DNA from 3 places in the Vreelandella indica genome. Region 3 is predicted to be linked to each of the others. Evidence: predicted binding sites of a transcription regulator. Region 3 holds the regulator's gene; each other region holds the start of a gene.
The links. Region 3 encodes FNR, which switches genes on or off when oxygen is low (the NO sensors DNR and NnrR bind a similar motif). Its sites were predicted from a motif close to TTGATNTANATCAA; they were not measured.
Positions count from the first base shown of each region.

Region 1: ccoM (cytochrome c oxidase subunit CcoM) is a predicted target of FNR. The motif match lies at 3,235-3,248, and genes of this name have one in related genera.
Region 2: V8L71_RS13290 (OmpW/AlkL family protein) is a predicted target of FNR. The motif match lies at 1,327-1,340, and genes of this name have one in related genera.

Region 1 covers NZ_JBANSO010000028.1:36,004-42,485, reverse strand. Annotated here, with positions in the region: gene V8L71_RS17095 (SEC-C metal-binding domain-containing protein) at 1-1,140, shown strand, start outside; gene V8L71_RS17090 (AmpG family muropeptide MFS transporter) at 1,159-2,538, opposite strand; gene V8L71_RS17085 (FKBP-type peptidyl-prolyl cis-trans isomerase) at 2,636-3,154, shown strand; gene ccoM (cytochrome c oxidase subunit CcoM) at 3,275-3,430, shown strand; gene V8L71_RS17075 (hypothetical protein) at 3,652-4,152, shown strand; gene V8L71_RS17070 (GGDEF domain-containing protein) at 4,149-5,297, shown strand; gene V8L71_RS17065 (group I truncated hemoglobin) at 5,281-5,715, opposite strand; gene V8L71_RS17060 (DUF3034 family protein) at 5,793-6,482, opposite strand, start outside.
Region 2 covers NZ_JBANSO010000018.1:20,871-27,352, reverse strand. Annotated here, with positions in the region: gene putP (sodium/proline symporter PutP) at 1-1,159, shown strand, start outside; gene V8L71_RS13290 (OmpW/AlkL family protein) at 1,429-2,052, shown strand; gene V8L71_RS13285 (YqcC family protein) at 2,145-2,477, opposite strand; gene V8L71_RS13280 (DUF3549 family protein) at 2,791-3,828, shown strand; gene V8L71_RS13275 (putative ATP-dependent zinc protease) at 3,865-4,305, shown strand; gene rimK (30S ribosomal protein S6--L-glutamate ligase) at 4,349-5,257, shown strand; gene V8L71_RS13265 (hypothetical protein) at 5,345-5,791, shown strand; gene V8L71_RS13260 (SanA/YdcF family protein) at 5,788-6,482, opposite strand, start outside.
Region 3 covers NZ_JBANSO010000038.1:995-7,476, reverse strand. Annotated here, with positions in the region: gene V8L71_RS18845 (heavy metal translocating P-type ATPase) at 1-1,151, shown strand, start outside; gene ccoS (cbb3-type cytochrome oxidase assembly protein CcoS) at 1,148-1,393, shown strand; gene V8L71_RS18835 (sulfite exporter TauE/SafE family protein) at 1,390-2,085, shown strand; gene hemN (oxygen-independent coproporphyrinogen III oxidase) at 2,201-3,640, shown strand; gene fnr (fumarate/nitrate reduction transcriptional regulator Fnr) at 3,744-4,487, shown strand; partial or broken gene ttcA (tRNA 2-thiocytidine(32) synthetase TtcA) at 4,480-5,187, opposite strand; gene ttcA (tRNA 2-thiocytidine(32) synthetase TtcA) at 5,392-6,258, opposite strand.

The sequences.
Region 1 (6,482 bases), on a different contig from region 3:
GGTGCCTTTGTAAAAGCACAACAGGCGCTGCCCGATTCGCCTACCTTGGCTTACATCGAAGCCATGCTGCTGCTGCATGAAGGCCACGAGCAGGAAGCCAAGGAGCGCGCCAACTTCTGGTATCGCCGTCTGGTTCGTCAGGGCGAACTGGACGAAGACCAACTGGATTTCCTGGCTGCTCTTGCGGAAAACCCCGGGGCTACGCTTGCCGACCAACTGCTCAGTGCAGAAGAAGACTTGGCCACACCGCTGGTGTCGCTTCAGGCGTTGCTGGCAGCGTTGCCTACTGCGCCGAAAATCGATATTCAGGCTGACTCTGAAAGTGGTCGGTTGCTGTATAACACCAGCGCCCGCGAAGCGACGTTGTTTGCCGCTTGGCATGAGCAGTTTCAGGTGCTGGTGGATGAAGACGTGGCGCTGGGTTTCCGCGATGACCCCTGGGGCAATGCGGTTGAATGGATGTCGGCGCTGTGCGCACATCCAGAATGGCTGGATGCCCCGCAGGTGGTGCAAGATTTAACGTTGGCACTCACCAGCCGTTTTGGCAGCCTGCCGTGGATGGCACCCAGCCTGCTGGAGCCGTTGGCACTGCGTCTTTCACGCTGGATGGAACAGGCCCGCGCCGAGGGTGACGGCAACCTGTGTTGGGATGATGCTGACAATGCCATGCTACTGCGCACCGGCCTGGCGCTGGTGGTCGGTATGGAGCGTGGCGCGCGCCAGCACTCTCGCGAGCTGGCCGAAGAGCTATTGCTGATCGACCAGGAAGATAGCTTGGGGCTGCGTGAGTTGGTGTTAGATCAACTGCTGCGCGACGACCGTAACGAAGAAGCGCTGGCGCTGGCCGAAGATAATGACGACGACGGCTCGCTGGTACTTGGGCTGCTGATGGGCAAGACCTTGGCGCTCTATCGCTTAGAGCAGCGCGAAGCCGCTGAAACGGCGCTTAGTGATGTGCTTGGTCATAATCGCTATGCGCTAGAGCTGATTTGCGCCGAGAACCCGCGGCCTTCCATGCCCCACCCAGATGGCCAGGTTGACCCCGGCTCCCGGGCCGAAGCATGGCAGTACCGCACGCTGATGCGCGACCAGTGGCGCACGACGCCGGGCGCCCTGGATTGGCTTGAATCACACCGCTAGCCCAAATATTCACTCGTCTCAGTCTTCAAGCCTGTTTAAGCAGGCTTGGGGGTAGGGCACTAACTGCTTGTCGCGGTTAATCCAGATAGCAAGCACAATGGCGGGCACGCCGAGTAGAGTGGCGATGACAAAGAAGCTCGGGTAGCCCTCGGCAGTAACTACGAGCCCGCCAAAACCGCTCAAGAATTTCCCCGGTAGCGTCATCAGCGATGAGAAAAGCGCATACTGCGTCGCGGTATAAGCGCGTGAAGTGAGGCTGGAAAGAAAGGCGATAAACACCGCACTGGCCAACCCGTTGGCGAGGTTGTCGCCGATAATCGTGACGACCAACATAGGTAGTTGATTACCCACCACCGCAAGCGCCGCAAACAGCAGGTTGGTCACCATGACCAACCCCGCCCCGAAGATAAGCAGCGGGCCGATGCCGTAACGCACCACCAGCAGTCCGCCTAAAACCCCGCCAGTAATGCTCATCGCGATACCAAATATATTGGTCACGTTAGCAATTTCCGCTAGCGAAAAGCCCAAATCGATATAGAGCGGATTGGCCATAGAGGCCATGGCCAAATCGCTGATTCTAAATACTGCGATAAACACCAAAATCCATAGCGCTTTTACCCCATAGCGGCTAAAAAAGTCGGTAAAGGGGCAGACTAACGCGCCAATGCTCCAGGCGCCCATACGGCGTAAAAATTTGGGCTTACCGCGGCTGGCGCGAATGAATGCACGTACCTTGGGTTCGTGAATAAGCTGAATGGAAAGTGATGCCCGCTTGGGTTCCGGGCGCAGCAGTACGGTCAGCACGCCAATGCTCATGAGTGCTGCCATGCTGAGATAGGCAACATCCCAAGAGGCGGATGCCGCGATATACAGCGCCCCTGCGCCAGCAGCAAGCAGACCCCCGCGATAGCCAATAATATAGGTCGAGGCCATGGCTGCCTGGACGTTGTCATCCGCGGATTCGATACGGTAGGCGTCGATGGCAATATCTTGCGTCGCTGAGCCAAAGGCAACCAGCAGCGCAAAGAGGGCCACCCAGCCGAGATTGCCGACCGGGCTTAAACCGGCGAGTCCCACCAGCCCGGCAGCAATCATCCCTTGCGCTAATAGCATCCAACCGCGGCGCTGGCCGAAAGTGCGGGTCATCAACGGTAGCGCTAACCGGTCAACGACCGGGGCCCAGAAAAACTTGATCGAGTAGAGCATGCCGATCCAGGCAAAAAAGCCGATCGCCGCAACTTCCACGCCATCGCTGCGTAGCCAGGCGGAGAGCGTCGAGAACACCAACAGAAAGGGCAGGCCTGCGGAAAACCCCAGAAACAGCATGGTGATAACGGGCGCACGACAATAAATCGCCAGCGCAGCAAGCCAACTGCGCTGGGGGGTGGGGCTTAACATTAAGCGCTACTCCTGGAAAGACGTTAGCAATGGCCAAGTGGTAAACTGAGGCAGTGTTCGATTACAAAGCCGACAGCTTACCGGAGAGGAGTTTTCCATGTCGATTACGGCGCATCAGGTAGTTACCTTGCACTATGTTCTTAGCGACGTGCTCAACGATGGCAGCAAGCAGGTATTGGATGACTCCCAGGCGCGCAATAAGCCGCTGGAGTATCTTCACGGCCACGACAATATTGTGCCGGGGCTTGAAAGTGCCCTAGCGGGCCAAGCGGTGGGCGCCGTGCTAAGCGTTCAACTGATGCCTGCCGATGCCTACGGAGTGCGAAACGAGGCGTTGATCCAGGAGGTCAGCCTTGCCTCCTTTGGCAATGCGGAATTGACCCCCGGCAGCCGTTTTCAAACCGAAGGCGAAGCCGGCCCGCAAATCGTCACCGTGCTGGAAGTGGAGGGCGACCGTGTCACTGTGGATACCAACCACCCGCTTGCCGGGCGCACGCTTAACTATCAGGTAACGATTCTGGACGTACGCGACGCCACCCGCGCAGAGCTTGCCAAAGGTCACCCGTTACCGCCGGGCACTGAGCACAGCAAAGTTGAAGACCGTAAAGTTCTATAGCGTGGTTGCGCTGCTATGAACGCCCAAAAATTGACTAGTATCAATTTCCTGTTCAACCGCTTACTCCCGCCACTCGCAACTTGACCTAGGTCAGCATTCTCCCACCGATGAGTGACTAGTATGAACGCATACATCACGGCGGGAGGATTCACCATGTATTGGGATGACACAGTTGTTTTCGGTTTGGTCACCGTCGCTTTGGTTATCGCTTTTATGGTGGGTTGGGTCGGCTTCGTGATTCGCGATCATCTGCGTAAGGATGAGCGCAAAAAATAGCCGACCTGCCTTGCGTCAACGTTGTCAGGGGAGGGGGTTTACTAGCGTAGTGAGCCTCTTGTTGCCAGCCCACAGTGGGCTGGCTTTTTTATGTTTCATATTCCATATTCCATATTTCATATTCATCGTGAGTTGAAATTATATGGCCTGCGTTGAAAAGCAAAGCTAGGCGGGCTCTGGTAAAGTTCGTTGAAAGGATTAACACATCAGGAAGCTTTGCCATGAACGCAGTTGTCTTACAACGCAGCCCATGGGTTCGTGCACGTGGTCTATTAGCGTGCGTGTTAATTAGCACTAGCACCTTATTGCCCGCGTCTGCCTTTGCACAAGCATTGGATATTATCAATGGCGATGTCACCCAGAAGATCGCTTTAAGTGATTTACACGCTATATCTGATACCACTTTTACACTTTACGACCCTTACCAGGGGCGCGATGTAGAAATGCAGGGCGTAGCGTTTCAAGATTTTTTGATTGATCAGTTTGGTGAAGTACCGCCAGCGCTGCACTTCACCGCCTGGGATGACTACGAAGTGACCCTTGAAGGGTGGGACGACCCCACCTGGTATTTAATTACCTCAGAAGATGGTGCCCCGTTAACCATTCGTACACGAGGTCCCGTGCGGCTGGTAGAGCGAGACTATAGTGGCCGCGATGTCGCGAACCTGCGGGATTTCAATGACTGGATCTGGATGATTCGTAGCATAGAGGCGAAGTGGTGATATCCAAAGCCAAGCCTGCGGTGGCGCCATCCATTCAACCACGCCCTTTAGCTCGCCAGCCTCGCTATGTCACATGGCTGTCGCTGAGCGTGATGAGCTTTTTGGCGCTGATGGTGCTGATTGTTTATGAGTCGCGCTGGGTTTACCCAGAAATACAGGCCTATTTTAGCCAGACGGGCAATTTGACCGGTCAGCAACTGGCCACCCGTTCGCGGGTTTACTTACAAAATGCCCAATCCGAGCTGCTAGCCGACCAGCCTGAGCAGGAAGCTTTCGCTGCGGCTATCACCGACATTGAGCTCTCTTACGGCTTATCCGATATGCATGTTTATCGGCATCAGTATGAGTGCACGGAGCCAAGCCTGAGAATTTTAAACCGTGTATTAGCACGGTTAGAGGTGGCCGAAATTGATCGAGTCGGCGCGGTAGGCGAGTTGTTTGGGCCAATACAGTGCCTTACCCACATTGAGATGGATCAGTTAGACCAGCGTGGTGCGGCGATCAATGATTTCTCCGTAAGCACTCGCCAACATAACCAAGTACTGACGTATTCCAGCCTATTGATCTTCGTGATGGGGCTGGTGTTTTGGTGGCTTCATGAGCGCCAGTTACGGCGCACCGATCATGCAACGCAAGAGACTTTCGAGTGGATGCAGCGCGCGATGCGTGACCCACTTACTGGAATCGGCAATCGCAGTGCTTTGCATCAAGATATGTTAGCGAAACAGCACCAATCGCTGGGACTGATTCTGGTCGATATCGACTTTTTTAAACAGTACAACGATGCCTACGGGCACCCGCAAGGTGATACCCTGCTGCGCCAGCTGGCCACATTGATTGGTGAAACGCTTAATGATGAAGCGCAGCTCTACCGCTTGGGAGGCGATGAGTTTGCGGCACTAATTCGCTGTCCGGACACTGAAACGCTGAAGAGCTACTGCCATCAATTAATTGAAGGGATTCGCGCATCTGACTTTGCGCACCCCGCCCATCCAGATAAAAAAGGCGTTACCTTCAGTGTCGGTGGGAGCCGTTTTGTGGCCGATGAAGCAACCTTTGCCTACGCCTACGAAGCCGCCGATAAAGCGCTCTACCGTGTGAAAGCAGCAGGACGTGATGGCTGGCAGGTTACTGAAGACGCATAATCTCTGCATACAGGGGCGCGAGCCTCCCCAGTAGTTCATTGCGTGCGCCAAGCGTAATACCTTCCTCCTCCATCGCTGCGTCGAGATGTTCCACCACACGATTAAAATGTACGTTCGTCACTCCCATGTGCTGGTGGGCACGATCCATCGGCGGGCCTTCGTAGCGGCAGGGGCCGTCGCTGATATCGCATAGTTGGCTAGCCAGCGATTCAGCAAATAAGTCGATATTCGTGTTTGCAAAAAACACCACCACCTCGGCATCATCCGCAATCCGGTATAAGAGGTTTTCAACCACTGCGTCGATCGTAGGCTGCCCTCCCAGGCGCTCATAGAGCGTCGCTTGGTTGCGATTGTGTGCACAGCTGGCTAGAGAGAGGGCGATGGTCGTCAACATCAAAGCCATTAAATAGCGGCGCATTGTTATGTCCTTTTGGATGAGCTCTCGCAGTGAACTTAAAGCAGTGAACTTAAAGCAGTGAACTTAAAGCAGTGAACTTAAAAAGCGGCCTGGAGTGAAAGGTACCCGCCGCGCTGGGAAGGCAGGCCAGCAATGTCGCCTAAATCCAGCCAAGCGCCTGTGAGCGATAGATGCTTATTGAAGAAGTAAGCACTGTAAAGACTTTGCCAGTCATCTTCTCTCGCCGCGCTGAGGTTATCGGGTTTCTGACGATACTCAGCGCCAATAATCCAATGGGGAGTAACAAACAGCCCCACGCTACCCTCGGCTACCCACGAGCGGCCATCTTGGTTGCCACCAAAACCGAGTAGGCCTCCTTGGTTGGCATCGGTATTGCGCAGTGTTGCGTTGAACAGCACGTTGCGTCCCGCAACCGCACTAAACAGTAGTTTGCTGGCGCTGAAATAAATATCGGTACCGTGTGTTTCATCGGCACCGAGGGCGGTGGGGATGGTGCCGTCCACGAGCCGTTTGTGCTGTAACCCAACGCTCCAAATACCCCAGGGGTGATAAAGCACATCGCCCAGTAAACGTACTTTAGCGCCGTAAATATCTTGACCCAGTTCGCCGCCGAGTGTGTCTAAATCAAGCGTTTGACGCGCTATAGAGACTTCAGCTCGATCGTAAATATTCAGACTGGCGCCGGTTACCGTCAGCCGGTAATCGTCTACCCAGGCGCGGGTAGCGGCGGCGGTAACGCCTACTTCCTGCTCGCTTGCTGTGCTGGC
Region 2 (6,482 bases), on a different contig from region 3:
CTTCTTGGCCAACCGGTTCCCCACTCGATCAATGTCGCTGAGAACGGTCTCCGCCATCGTCATCGTTATCTTTTTCGCGGTATACACGGCGTCAGGCTTGGTGGCAGGCGGTAAGCTGTTCGAAAGCGCCTTTGCTGGCGTCATCAACATTGGTGGCCTGAGCGATTACGCTACGGGCATCATCATTACGCTGGGTGTGGTACTGGTCTATACCGTGGTCGGCGGTTTCCTGGCCGTGAGCATGACGGACTTCGTGCAAGGCTGCATCATGATGCTGGCCTTGGTGATCATGCCGGCGGTGGTCCTGTTTGGCGAAGGTGGCGGTGGTTTCACCCAAGCGTCACAGACACTCAATGAGGTCGATCCCACGCTACTGTCATGGACAGAAGGATTGACCTTTATCGGCTGGCTCTCTGCCGTTACCTGGGGCCTGGGTTATTTCGGCCAACCACACATCATCGTGCGCTTCATGGCTATCCGAACGCTGAAGGATGTACCTATTGCCCGCAATATCGGCATGAGCTGGATGGCCATCTCGCTGATTGGCGCAGTCTCTCTGGGCGTGTTTGGCCGTGCCTACGCGGTCCGTAATGGCATGGACGTAGAAGATCCGGAAACGATCTTTATTATCCTAGCCGAGCTGCTGTTCCATCCGCTGATCACTGGCTTCCTCTATGCTGCTCTGCTGGCGGCGGTCATGAGTACCATTTCCAGCCAACTGCTGGTGGCCTCTTCATCACTGACTGAGGACTTCTATCGCCTGTTCTTTCGTAAAGAAGCGACCGATAAAGAGTGTGTGGGCGTAGGCCGGATCAGTGTCGTACTGGTTGGCTTGGTGGCGGCCGTTATCGCCTCAGACCCGGATTCACAGGTGCTTGGGCTAGTCAGTAATGCCTGGGCAGGCTTTGGTGCCGCGTTTGGCCCGCTGATTATCTTGTCGTTAATGTGGTCGCGCACGAACGGTGCTGGCGCTATCGCTGGCATGGTAGTGGGTGCTGCTACCGTCATGATCTGGATTGCATTGGGCTGGAACGGTGAATTTATGGGTGGTCCCGGTGTGTATGAGATCATTCCCGGCTTCATCGCTTCCTTTATTGCTATCCTGGTAGTGAGCAGTATGACAGCCGATGCGGGTGAATATCAGCACATCACTCGCTAACCAGTAAGATGATCATGAGACCTTTATGTGTCAGACATATCGACAACAGGAAGGTCTCTACATTACAGCCCTTCTGAGCTGTATGTGATCGGGCCACCTTCGGGTGGCCTTTTTATGTCTGCAGTTCATATTGTTAATAACGAATCTGGCGTTAAGGCAGCCCACCCTTGCCCTAGATCAATAACCAGTGACTACCTCTTTATTAGACTCTTAAACATCATGAAGTGGCCCATCCATAGCCGCTTAGCCATGCCACTAGGAGTCAACTCATGCGTAAAGCCGCCCTTCCCACCCTACTCGTTTCCAGTATTGCCGCTGCGGCTTTGATGACCAGCAGCCAGGTATTCGCCTATGGCGCGGGTGACTTTTTTACCCGCGTGGGTGTTGCGAAAGTGGACCCGACAAGCAATAACGGTGAGATATTAGGCGCCGATGTTAATGTCGATGCAGAGACGAATTTTGCCTTCACGCTAGGCTATCGCTTCCACGACAAGATGGGCGTCGAGCTGCTGGCCGCGCTACCCTTCAAACACGACCTGCAGGTTGAAGGCGTGACCGATGGCTCTACTAAGCACTTGCCACCTACACTCACACTACAGTACTACCCGTTAGGGGGTACCGAGGCCCGTGTCCAGCCTTATGTCGGCGCAGGTATTAACTACACCCGTTTCTCTGACGAAAAAACCGATATCGGCGCATCATTGGAGCTTGACGACTCCTGGGGCGCAGCGGGTCAAGTCGGTATCGATCTGCTGATTGATGAGCATTGGGCGTTAAATGCTGCGGCGTGGTACATCGATATCGATTCCGATGCCAAAGTGGGCGGCGCAGAAGCTGGCACCGTTGAGATCGACCCCGTAGTGGTCATGGCTGGCCTCAGCTACCGCTTCTAAGCCGCCTTAAAAAGCGTTATGACGGATGTAATTTACAAAGCCTGCCTTGCGCAGGCTTTGTCTGTTAAATCGCTTCCATCTTTAAATACCATTCAGCTTTCAGTGACTAACTGGTCGACTTTCTCTACCGCTTGTACAACAAGCAGTTGATGATGGGCAGGTGTTTTCTCCTGCTGCAAATACGCGGCCACAGCGGGAGCCACTTCGCACTTGGCAGGCATGGCGGCACGGGCCTCAATCAAGGCGTTTAAGCGAGCAATAAATACAAAGCGAACCCATTGAGGCAGCGACATCGTATCAATGCAAAACGGCTGCTGGCTGGCGAATGCATCAGCGTCAGGTGTCGGCATACGCCATAGATCGGCGGCTTTCATCGCGGCTTCAAGTTCTAGAAGTGCTGTCTGTAGCGGTTGAAAAGTACTCATAACGTCGTTTGTAACTACCTCGTAAAATGAAAAAGCGTATCTTATTACCATTATCCCCATTCGGCTGGCTGCTTGCCAATCACGCTCACTTGTGAAGAGTTATCCATAGACTCACAGAAAACCTGCACGAGCCTGTGGATAAACTATGGAAAGGTGTCGCAGCGCTTGCTCTCATGGGGCTTTCGCACAGTTGTTTACTTTTTAACCACACTGTCATGTAAGACATACCCGTTGGCCGGTATTTATCCGCCTCGGCGGCTGACAGTGACCCATCATCAAGGTAGAGTGCAGGCTTGCAACGCGGAAGGATGTCATGCAACCGATTCAAACCCTTGATGAGTTTTTTACCCGCAGCGGCGCAGAGGTTTCCCTTTACCATATGGGCCGCCATGTGGTCGCCTGCCCACGGGAGTCCCTCGCCACCTTTGAGCGTGGCGAACTGGCGTGGCCAGAACCTTGGCAAGGCCAAGCACGTCTAGCCATTCTGTTTCGTTTGGGGGATATGCCCGAGCCTGCTATTTGGTTTTTAGCCCTACCACTCGATGAACAGGGGATGCTTTCCCCTGCTCAGCGTGATGCGTTTTTAAATCGTCTGCTGGAAACATTAGGTCGAGCTGTTTCTCAGGTGGGACGTGAAGAAACAGCGGACGTGGACCACTTAATGAAGGATAATCCCCTCGCCTTTACGCCCAGCGTTACCTTTCAAGCGATGCTCAATGCCCGTGCCACTTATGACACAGGGCTACCTGCCAGCCAGCATTTTGAGCCGGTTGAGGATTACTTGAGTGGCCAGCAGGCGATTGATTGGCAGGCATTGGGATTACAGGGAATTGCCGATTACGTCGTTCGTATGGAGTCGCCCGACGCGGACACGTTAGCGCTGAGACTGCCTGACCTACCTACCGCCGTTATTAACTCCGTGTGCTACTGTTTAGAGCACCAGCCACTGCCACAGGCACTAGTCGCCGCGCTGCAACGTCGTGGCGAAGCCGCTGCACAAGCGGGCGACATTGAAACCTTATGTGCTTGCCTTCGCGCTGTGGGTAATACGGATGCAACAGCGGTAGGCAATTGGTACTCCGCCTTACTTAAAGACACCACAGTTTGTGGGCCGGATATGCTGGCTGCCATAGCCGGGCGTGGCTGGGTGTATCTTGAAGACGCTGAGCGCTTACCTCTTTTTCTACAGCGTTTGGCGGAAGATGAGCGTACTGATTTTGCCGCGGTAGTGCGTGATCTTGCTCTCATCCCACGGCTACGTTTACCGGTCATGATGGCCATGCGTGATGCGCCCGACGGCTCTTCTATTCAACACCGTTTGAGCATGATGATGTCGCAGAGAAAGGCTTGATTTGATGTTGTCATTTTTAATTGCAAGGAGTGAGCCGTGAAGGAATTACCCTATCAGGCCAAGGCGGTCATTGGACGCCGTGAAATGGTGACGTTACCTGAGCTAGGGCTTCACCTGTGCTGTAAAGCAGACACTGGTGCGCGTACTTCTGCCCTGCATGCAGAAGAGATAGAGACACATGAAGATGAACATGGTCAACTATGGGTAAGTTTTATTACCCACAGCGCTGGGCCAACTACACCCGCCCATCGCTACAGTCTACATTTACATGATCGACGCCGAGTCACCAGTTCAAACGGACATAGCGAGTGGCGCTATGTAATACGTACCCCAATGCAAATGGGTGATTTGAATTTTCCGGTTGAACTGACCCTGACTGACCGCAGCAATATGCGCCACCCAATGTTATTAGGACGCCGCGCTATGCGCCGCCTGCTAATTGCACCCGGTGCGGCATTTTTGCACGGTGAGCCTTAACCCCTTTTATTAGCCGCCTTTATTTAGACTCGGAGTCCCCTACATGCATATCGCTCTGCTATCGCGCAACCGTAATTTGTACTCTACACGCCGTCTGGTTGAAGCTGCAGAGCAGCGTGGGCATACCGCTCGTGTGGTGGACACGCTGCGCTGCTATATGAGCATTACCTCCCACCACCCTTCGATTCACTATAAAGGTCAAGAAATTGAGCACTTTGATGCGGTCATCCCCCGCATTGGTGCGTCGGTGACCTTTTATGGGTGTGCGCTGTTACGCCAGTTCGAGATGATGGGCACCTACGTTATCAACGATAACGTTTCAATTACACGCTCGCGGGACAAACTACGCTCACTTCAGCTATTGTCACGCAAAGGGCTGGGGCTACCGATTACCGGCTTTGCGCACTCTCCGGACGATATTCCTGACTTGATCACCATGGTCAAAGGCGCCCCGCTGGTGATTAAGCTGCTTGAAGGCACCCAGGGAATTGGCGTGGTGTTAGCGGAAACGAACCAGGCGGCGGAATCAGTCATTCAGGCCTTCATGGGTATGAAAGCCAATATCATGGTTCAGGAGTACATTAAGGAAGCACGCGGTGCTGATATTCGCTGCTTAGTGATCGGCGATAAAGTCGTGGCTTCGATGAAGCGTCAGGCGGCGGATGGTGAATTCCGCTCGAACCTACACCGCGGGGGCTCCGCCAGCGTGATCCGAATCACTCCTGAAGAGCGTTCAACGGCGATTCGTGCAGCCAAGGCCATGGGTCTGCGCGTTGCCGGTGTCGACTTGTTACGCTCAAATCACGGCCCGGTGATTATGGAGGTTAACTCTTCGCCTGGTTTGCAGGGCATTGAGAACGCCACCGGCAAGGATATTGCGGGCATGATCATTGAGCACATTGAAAGAAATGCCGCCCCAGCTCGTAAAGCGCCGCCCAAGCCTAAAGGCTAAGGCAAAATCTTAAAATAATCCGATTCGGGGGTGGCAAATCGACGCTGTCCCCCCCACAATCTGCGTCACCGAAGGAGGTAGACGCTCATGTTTCTCGATAATCGCCAAGTGGCGATGGACAGCGTATTGGAAGCGCTGGCCGATAGCATTGATTATTTCCAAGACAATATCGAACGCCTGCGCCCCTCACTGCGCGACGCTTTAAAGCCGCATTATACTGAGCGGCTTAAACAGATGCGTAAATTGCAGGAGCTTGCCCGTGCGCATTTGAAAATGCTGCCTCGGGATGCAGACGTTGAACGCGATGACTTTTTATGGCTTTGGAGCCGTCTAAAAAGCTTCGTAGGTAACGATAGCCAAGTATTGATCAATGAGTTATTAGAGCAAGAGCGTGTATTGATGCAGGCGCTCTCTTCGCTCTTTACCCATCCGCTACCTGATCCCATCGAACCGGTGGTAGAGGAATGCATGCGGGGGTGCCGTAAACTGATTCGCGAGCTCTATGCGCTGCAAAAGCGCAAAACGCATCGCTAGGGTGCCGAAAAGCGTTCGTTTAGTGACGGCAGAATTAGCTCGATGGGCGCACGCTTCTTAAACTCTATGGGCTCTGGAGTGCCGAGGAAATAGGGCTCCCTGCCCCATAGATACAGATCGCCCAGGGTAGCCACACGCGCTGCCCACTCGCGCAGTTTTAACCGCCACTCGACTCCCACCGTGGCATCATCCGCCACGCAGCCAGTAACATCCATCCCCAACGCACGTCCAATGTACACCGCGCGGGGAAGGTGCCAGCTCTGGGTAATCAGTAGCGCTTTATCCAACTGAAACACATCCCGTGCCCGCGCAAGGGTGTCATAAGTGCTAAAGCCCGCAAAATCCATGGTCAATTGCTCTGATGCAACGCCGCGCCGATAAAGCTCGCGCCACATCGCTCGTGGCTCGTTATACGCTTGGGTACGATTATCTCCAGACAGCAACAGATGCTCGACCTGGGACTGTTCAATCAAGGTGGCCGCAGTACGCATTCGCGCATGAAAGTGCGGATTCCGAACACCGCTGCGCGTCCAGTGAGAAGTACCGAAGACGACTCCCACACTCGCGGGACGGCACTGCTGCGGTTGACGTTCGATATAAGCAGCTGTCGTCGCGAGCACCCAAAAATTGCCACCTATAAACAGCAATGTCGCCAGCAGCGACAGTGCTCCTAGCGACATTAGTAAGCGCT
Region 3 (6,482 bases):
TGCTCCGCCTGTTAGTGGTAACCGCCTGCGTCACCATCGCCTGGTGGTTTATCGACCCCTCGCGGATGCTCTGGGTACTACTTTCGGTGCTGGTCGTGACCTGCCCTTGTGCGCTGGCGCTGGCCACCCCCGCGGCCCTGACCGCAGGCCATGGTCAACTGCGCAAGCGCGGCGTGTTGATCACCCGTGCCGATGCCATGGAGACGCTCTCCAACGTAACCCGAGTAATCTTTGACAAAACCGGCACGCTCACCCGCGGCGAGATGCACCTGACCCAGACCAAACCGTTCGGCGAATTAACCGCCGAGCGTGCCCAGGCGATTGCCGCGGCGCTCGAAGCCCACTCAGAACACCCTATCGCCCGCGCCTTTCGTCCGTTTCGGGATGCAACGCTTCAGGCAAAAGATATTCATAGCCATACCGGTCAAGGACTAGAGGGCACGCTAAACGGCGCGCGCTGGAAGCTGGGCAAACCAGAATTTTCCACTGGAGAACCCATTTCGGCACCCGCCAGGGGGCAATGGCTGCTGCTGAGCGAAAACGGCGAACCCCGCGCCTGGTTTGGTCTTCATGATGGCATTCGTGATGACGCTGCTGCCACGATCAAAGCCCTACAGGCCCAGGGGCTAACCGTGGAGCTGCTCTCCGGTGATACCGTCGATGCTGTGGAGAGCCTGGCCAACCAACTCAACATAACGACGTGGCACGCAGGCACCAGCCCAGAAGGCAAACTGGCCCGGATGAAAGAGCTTCAAGCCGCTGGCGAAACCGTGGTGATGATTGGTGACGGCATCAACGACGTGCCGGTGTTAGCCGGTGCTGATGTGGCAATTGCCATGAACGGTGCGACGGACTTAGCCCGCACCCGCGCCGACGCGGTGCTGCTCAGCCCACGCCTGATGCGGATTTTTGAGGCTATCGAGATTTCCCGCGCGACCCGGCGTATCATGCGCCAGAACATGATCTGGTCAGTATGCTACAACTTTTCGGCGCTGCCGCTGGCGGCCATGGGGCTGGTGCCACCCTGGATGGCGGCCATTGGTATGTCGCTCAGCTCGCTAGTGGTGGTGGGTAACGCGCTGCGGCTGTCACGCTGGCGTACGACGCCGCCCGCCTCTTCGCCAAGCGCTTCAACACCGGTAACCGCATGACGATTCTGTATCTACTCATTCCGCTTTCACTGATTCTGCTGGGCCTCGCCGTCTGGGCATTTTTCTGGGCGGTGAAAAATGATCAGTTCGACGACTTGGAAGGCCCGGCGCACCGCATTTTGTTTGATGAAGATGAGAATGACCTCAACCCCGAACAGCGACGCCAGCGGCAGCAGACCAAGCACCGCCCTGCTGCCCCCTCCGACACACACTCACCCGACGACCAAGAGCCCCGGCCATGAATCCAACCGGCCTTGACCTGCCGCCACTGCTGGCGGCGTTCGTGTTTGGTTTGATGGGCGGCGCCCATTGCATTGGCATGTGTGGTGGCATTATGAGCGCGCTCACTTTTGCAGTGCCCCCCAGCATGCGCCATCCGGCGCGTATGGGAGGCTTGCTGCTCAGCTATAACGCAGGTCGCATCACTAGCTACATGAGCGCAGGTGCGCTGGTAGCCCTACTAGGCACGCTATTTTCCCTCTCTGCCACGGCGCGAATGCTGCTACAAGTGTTTGCGGCGCTGATGCTGATCCTGATGGCGCTGTATATCGCCAACTGGTGGAAAGGGCTGCTTAAAGTTGAAGCGGTAGGCCGCCGTCTATGGCGCTTTATCGAGCCGGTAGGGCGACGTTTAATGCCCGTAGTTCATTTACCCCAAGCCTTTGCGCTGGGGGCGATATGGGGTTGGCTGCCCTGTGGGCTGGTCTACTCCATGCTGGCCTGGAGCTTAGCGATTGCCGACCCGCTCCAGGGCGCACTATTGATGGGCGCCTTTGGACTGGGCACGCTGCCTGCGCTGCTGGCCACCGGGCTTGCCGCGCGCCAGTTAAGCCACCTGATTCGTCACCCAGCCACGCGCAGCGTCGCAGCCATAACGATCATTGCGTTCGCGTTGTGGCAACTGTGGACAGTCACCGCACACCATCTTCATTAACTTATCTGCATTAACATGACGTGGCTCAATATTTATATCGGCGCCGCGCGTTAGGCTGGCTCTGGCTTTGAAAAAACAGCCTTTAAAACGCCCCTTTTAACGCCGGAGCCACTTCATGCCCGTTCATGCCCCCGCGGCTTCTTCTACGATGACTTCAACCATGGCCGGGGCAGCACCGGAGCAGAAAGAGTGGGATGAAGCCTTGCTACGCCGTTACGATACCAGTGGCCCGCGCTATACGTCTTACCCCACGGCGTTGTCGTTTCACGACCAATTTACCCCGAGCGATTTGACCCAGGCGTTAGAGCGCAGCAATGCCAGCCAACGTCCTCTTTCGCTGTATGTGCATATCCCCTTCTGCCGCAAGATTTGTTTTTACTGCGCGTGCAATAAAATCGCCACCAAGAACACCGCCCTGGCCGAGCCGTACCTATCCCGGCTTGACCGTGAAATGGTGCTGACCGCTCGCCACCTGGATACCACACGACCGGTGAAGCAGTTGCACTGGGGTGGCGGAACACCGACGTTTCTTAACTTGAACCAGATGGGCGACTTGATTGATCGTCTGGACGCGCGCTTTGGTCTCTCGTCCGCGTCTGATCGCGATTACGCGATTGAAATCGACCCACGCGAAGCGGACGTATTTACGCTGCGCCACCTGCAATCGCTCGGTTTCAATCGCATCAGTTTAGGCGTGCAGGACTTAAGCCCGCTGGTGCAGAAAGCCATTAACCGTATTCAGCCACGGGTACTCACCGAGACGCTGATGGATGAAGCACACCGGCTGGGCTTTCGTTCGCTCAATCTCGATTTAATATACGGCTTACCCTTTCAGACTGAAAAAAGCTTTGCAGACACCCTGCGCCAAGTGATCGAGTTAAATCCCGCACGGCTTTCTGTGTTTAACTACGCCCACATGCCCGAGCGCTTTGCCCCCCAGCGGCGGATTAACATCGATGACCTGCCGGGCAGCGAAGAGAAGCTGGCGATTCTGCGCACCACGATTGAGATGCTCACCGCGGCCGGTTATGTGCACATCGGCATGGATCACTTTGCTCGTCCTGATGACAGCTTGGCGATCGCCCAGCGCGAAGGCTCGCTCCAGCGCAACTTTCAAGGCTACTCCAGTCACGCCCAGTGCGACTTAATCGGGCTTGGCGTGTCGGCGATTTCTCGCGTCGATGACGTCTATGCACAGAACCCTAGCGATCTGGCCCGCTATGAAGCAGCGCTGGATCAAGGCCAATTGGCAACCGTACGTGGGCTGCGCTTAAGTGACGATGACCTGATCCGCCGGGACGTTATTGAGCGACTAATGTGTGATATGCGCATTGATCTGGCCGCCATCGGTCAACGCTGGAACATTGATGCCCCGCGTTACTTTGCGCAAGCGCTTGAGCACTTACAGGGCGCCGAGCGAGATGGCCTGCTGACGCGCAGCGGCGACCAGCTTAGCGCGACGCCCATGGGACGGCTGCTGATTCGTCACTTAGCCATGGCGTTTGATGCTCACCTGCCGCAGCAATCAGGCAAGCACTACTCAAAGATTGTGTAAACAAGCTATCGCTAACGAAATGAAGCTTCCATACTAAGAGAAGCCTACCTCAGCACGGCGTAATGATTACCTGCCACTCACGACGCTACTCAAGGAGTTATGCATGTTGGAACCCATGAGCCGCCGACGCTCGCTACTCCATGAAGCTCGCTGCCAAACCTGCAGCTTGAGCTCACTATGCTTGCCACTTGCCCTTGAGATAGACGATATGGGCCAGTTCGATGCCATTATTCGTCGTCGCGCACCGCTGAAAAAAGGCGAGCCACTATTTCGCCAAGGCGATACTTTTACCAGCGTTTATGCGGTACGTTCGGGCAGTTTGAAACAAGTCACATCAGAGGGAAACGGCAGCGAACAACTGACCAATTTCTACCTCCCCAGCGAACTAGTGGGGTTGGACGGGATCGATGAAGAGCACTACCCAGGGAGTGTAATTGCCCTGGAAACGACCACCGTTTGCGAGATTCCCTTTGATCGCTTGGACTCACTCTCTGAGGAGTTGCCCGAACTGCGTGGCCAACTGTATCGCAGCATGAGCAAAGAGTTGCGCGACGACCGGCGCATGATGCGCCTGCTGTCACGTAAAACCGCCGACCAGCGGCTGGCGAGCTTTTTAATCACGCTTTCAGATCGTTTTCGTCGGCGTGGCTACTCGCCCTACAGTTTCCGCCTTTCCATGCCCAGGGCCGATATCGGCAACTATTTGGGTTTAGCGGTGGAAACCGTCAGCCGGATTTTAAGCCGCTTCCAGCAGCAGAGCGTAGTGGCGGTATCCGGGCGAGAGGTCAATATTCTTGATATGCAGCGCTTAATCACCCTCGCCGAAGAGGAGCAAAACGCTAGCTGACGTTAAATGCCTGGATACGCCCGGCCAGTAGTTCTGCCTGTTTGGCTTCTAGCCCTTCAAAATCAAAGAGATTGCGATCCGCTAGCTGGGAAGGCGCAATATTGGTAACGGCTTTAAACATGCTTTCCAGGCGACCGGGGAATTTTTTGTCCCACTCGGCGAGCATCTCTTTGACGACCTGACGCTGCATATTGGGCTGCGAACCGCATAGATTGCAGGGAATAATCGGGAATTCCATCAGCCGTGAAAACTCGGCAATATCCGCCTCTTTACAGTAAGCCAACGGCCGAATGACGATATTTTTACCATCATCAGAAAGTAGCTTAGGCGGCATCGCTTTTAAGTTGCCGCCAAAGAACATATTGAGAAACAGGGTTTCAAGGATGTCTTCACGGTGGTGGCCCAGGGCAATTTTATTGGCGCCAATCTCTTCGGCAAAGCCATACAGCGAACCGCGGCGCAGGCGTGAACAGAGCGCGCAAGTCGTTTTACCTTCTGGCGTTTTTTCTTTCACCACCGAATAAGTATCACGCTCGACAATGTGATATTCCACGCCCTGCTTATCCAGATACGCAGGCAGCACATGCTCGGGAAAACCGGGCTGTTTTTGATCCAGATTGACCGCCACCAGTGAGAAATTGACCGGCGCATTGCGCTGCAAATTGCGCAAAATCTCCAGCATCGTATAGCTGTCTTTTCCTTATATGCCAAATTTTTTAAAAGAGGAAGAGTGAGTGAGTGAGTAAAGCATTACAATACAGTCACTTAATTTTCTTTCTTCTAAAGAAAACAAACACAAGCCATACAAAAAATTCATTTTTTGTAAAAAAAAGCTTTAAGCAAATGCAGTTGATCAAAATATAACCAAAGACAGCCCAGATACACCAATGTATTCTTTACAAAATCATAGGTTGATTGCTTCTATAAAATTGGTCGAAGAAACATCTACACTGCCAGTATGGTTCGAGATGACTTTACTAGACCTGTCGATATCGAGATTGTGGAAATCGAAAAGATTTAAGTCAGCTAGTTGGCTTGGACTTACATTCTGGATACCGTTAAATATGTTTTCAATACAACCCGCTTTTTGTTTTTCCCAGCCTGCCAACATGTTTTTTATATTCTGTCTTTGTAAGTTCTCCTGAGAACCACAAAGATTACATGGAATAATTGGAAATTCTACAATTGATGCCAGCTTAGCAATATCTTTCTCACGACAATAAGAAAGCGGTCTTATTACAATATTTCTGCGATCATCACTTAGCAGCTTAGGAGGCATTGCCTTTAACTTACCGTTAAAAAACATATTCAAAAAAAGAGTTTCTACAATGTCATCCATGTGATGGCCAAGAGCTATTTTTGTAGCCCCAATCTCCTCAGCAAACCCATATAGAGAACCCCTTCTAAGTCTCGAACAAAGTGAACAAGTAGTTTTCCCTTCAGGAGTTTTCTCTTTAACAATTGAATATGTATCCTTATCTATAATATAATAATCAATATTATTCTTTTTGAAGAAGCCAGGAAGAACATGCTCCGGAAAACCGGGTTGTTTTTGGTCGAGATTCACAGCGACCACATCAAACTTAATCGGTGCTACTCTCTTCAAATACAACAGAGTATCAAGCATAACAAATGAATCTTTGCCACCACTTATGGCAGCCATTACTTTGTCACCATCTTCAATCATAGAATAATCACAAACAGCTCTCCCAGCGTTAGCCCTTATTTTTTTATAAAGCTTGTTCAAATCCATCTTTTCTTTAGGCTTCATAAACCACCATTAAAATAAAAGTTATAAATAAATAACAAATCAAAATCTTCATAACCAATATTCTAAATCAGATGGCATAAATTTTCGACAGATGAATTGAGATATTCGATGGGAGATAGAGTGTTTCAAATTCCTGAGCTAGCAGAAGCTTCAGATGCATGAGCATATGACCAACATTCGACATTTTGTCGATTCGCAATCTCGCTAAGTTGAGATTGGGTGCT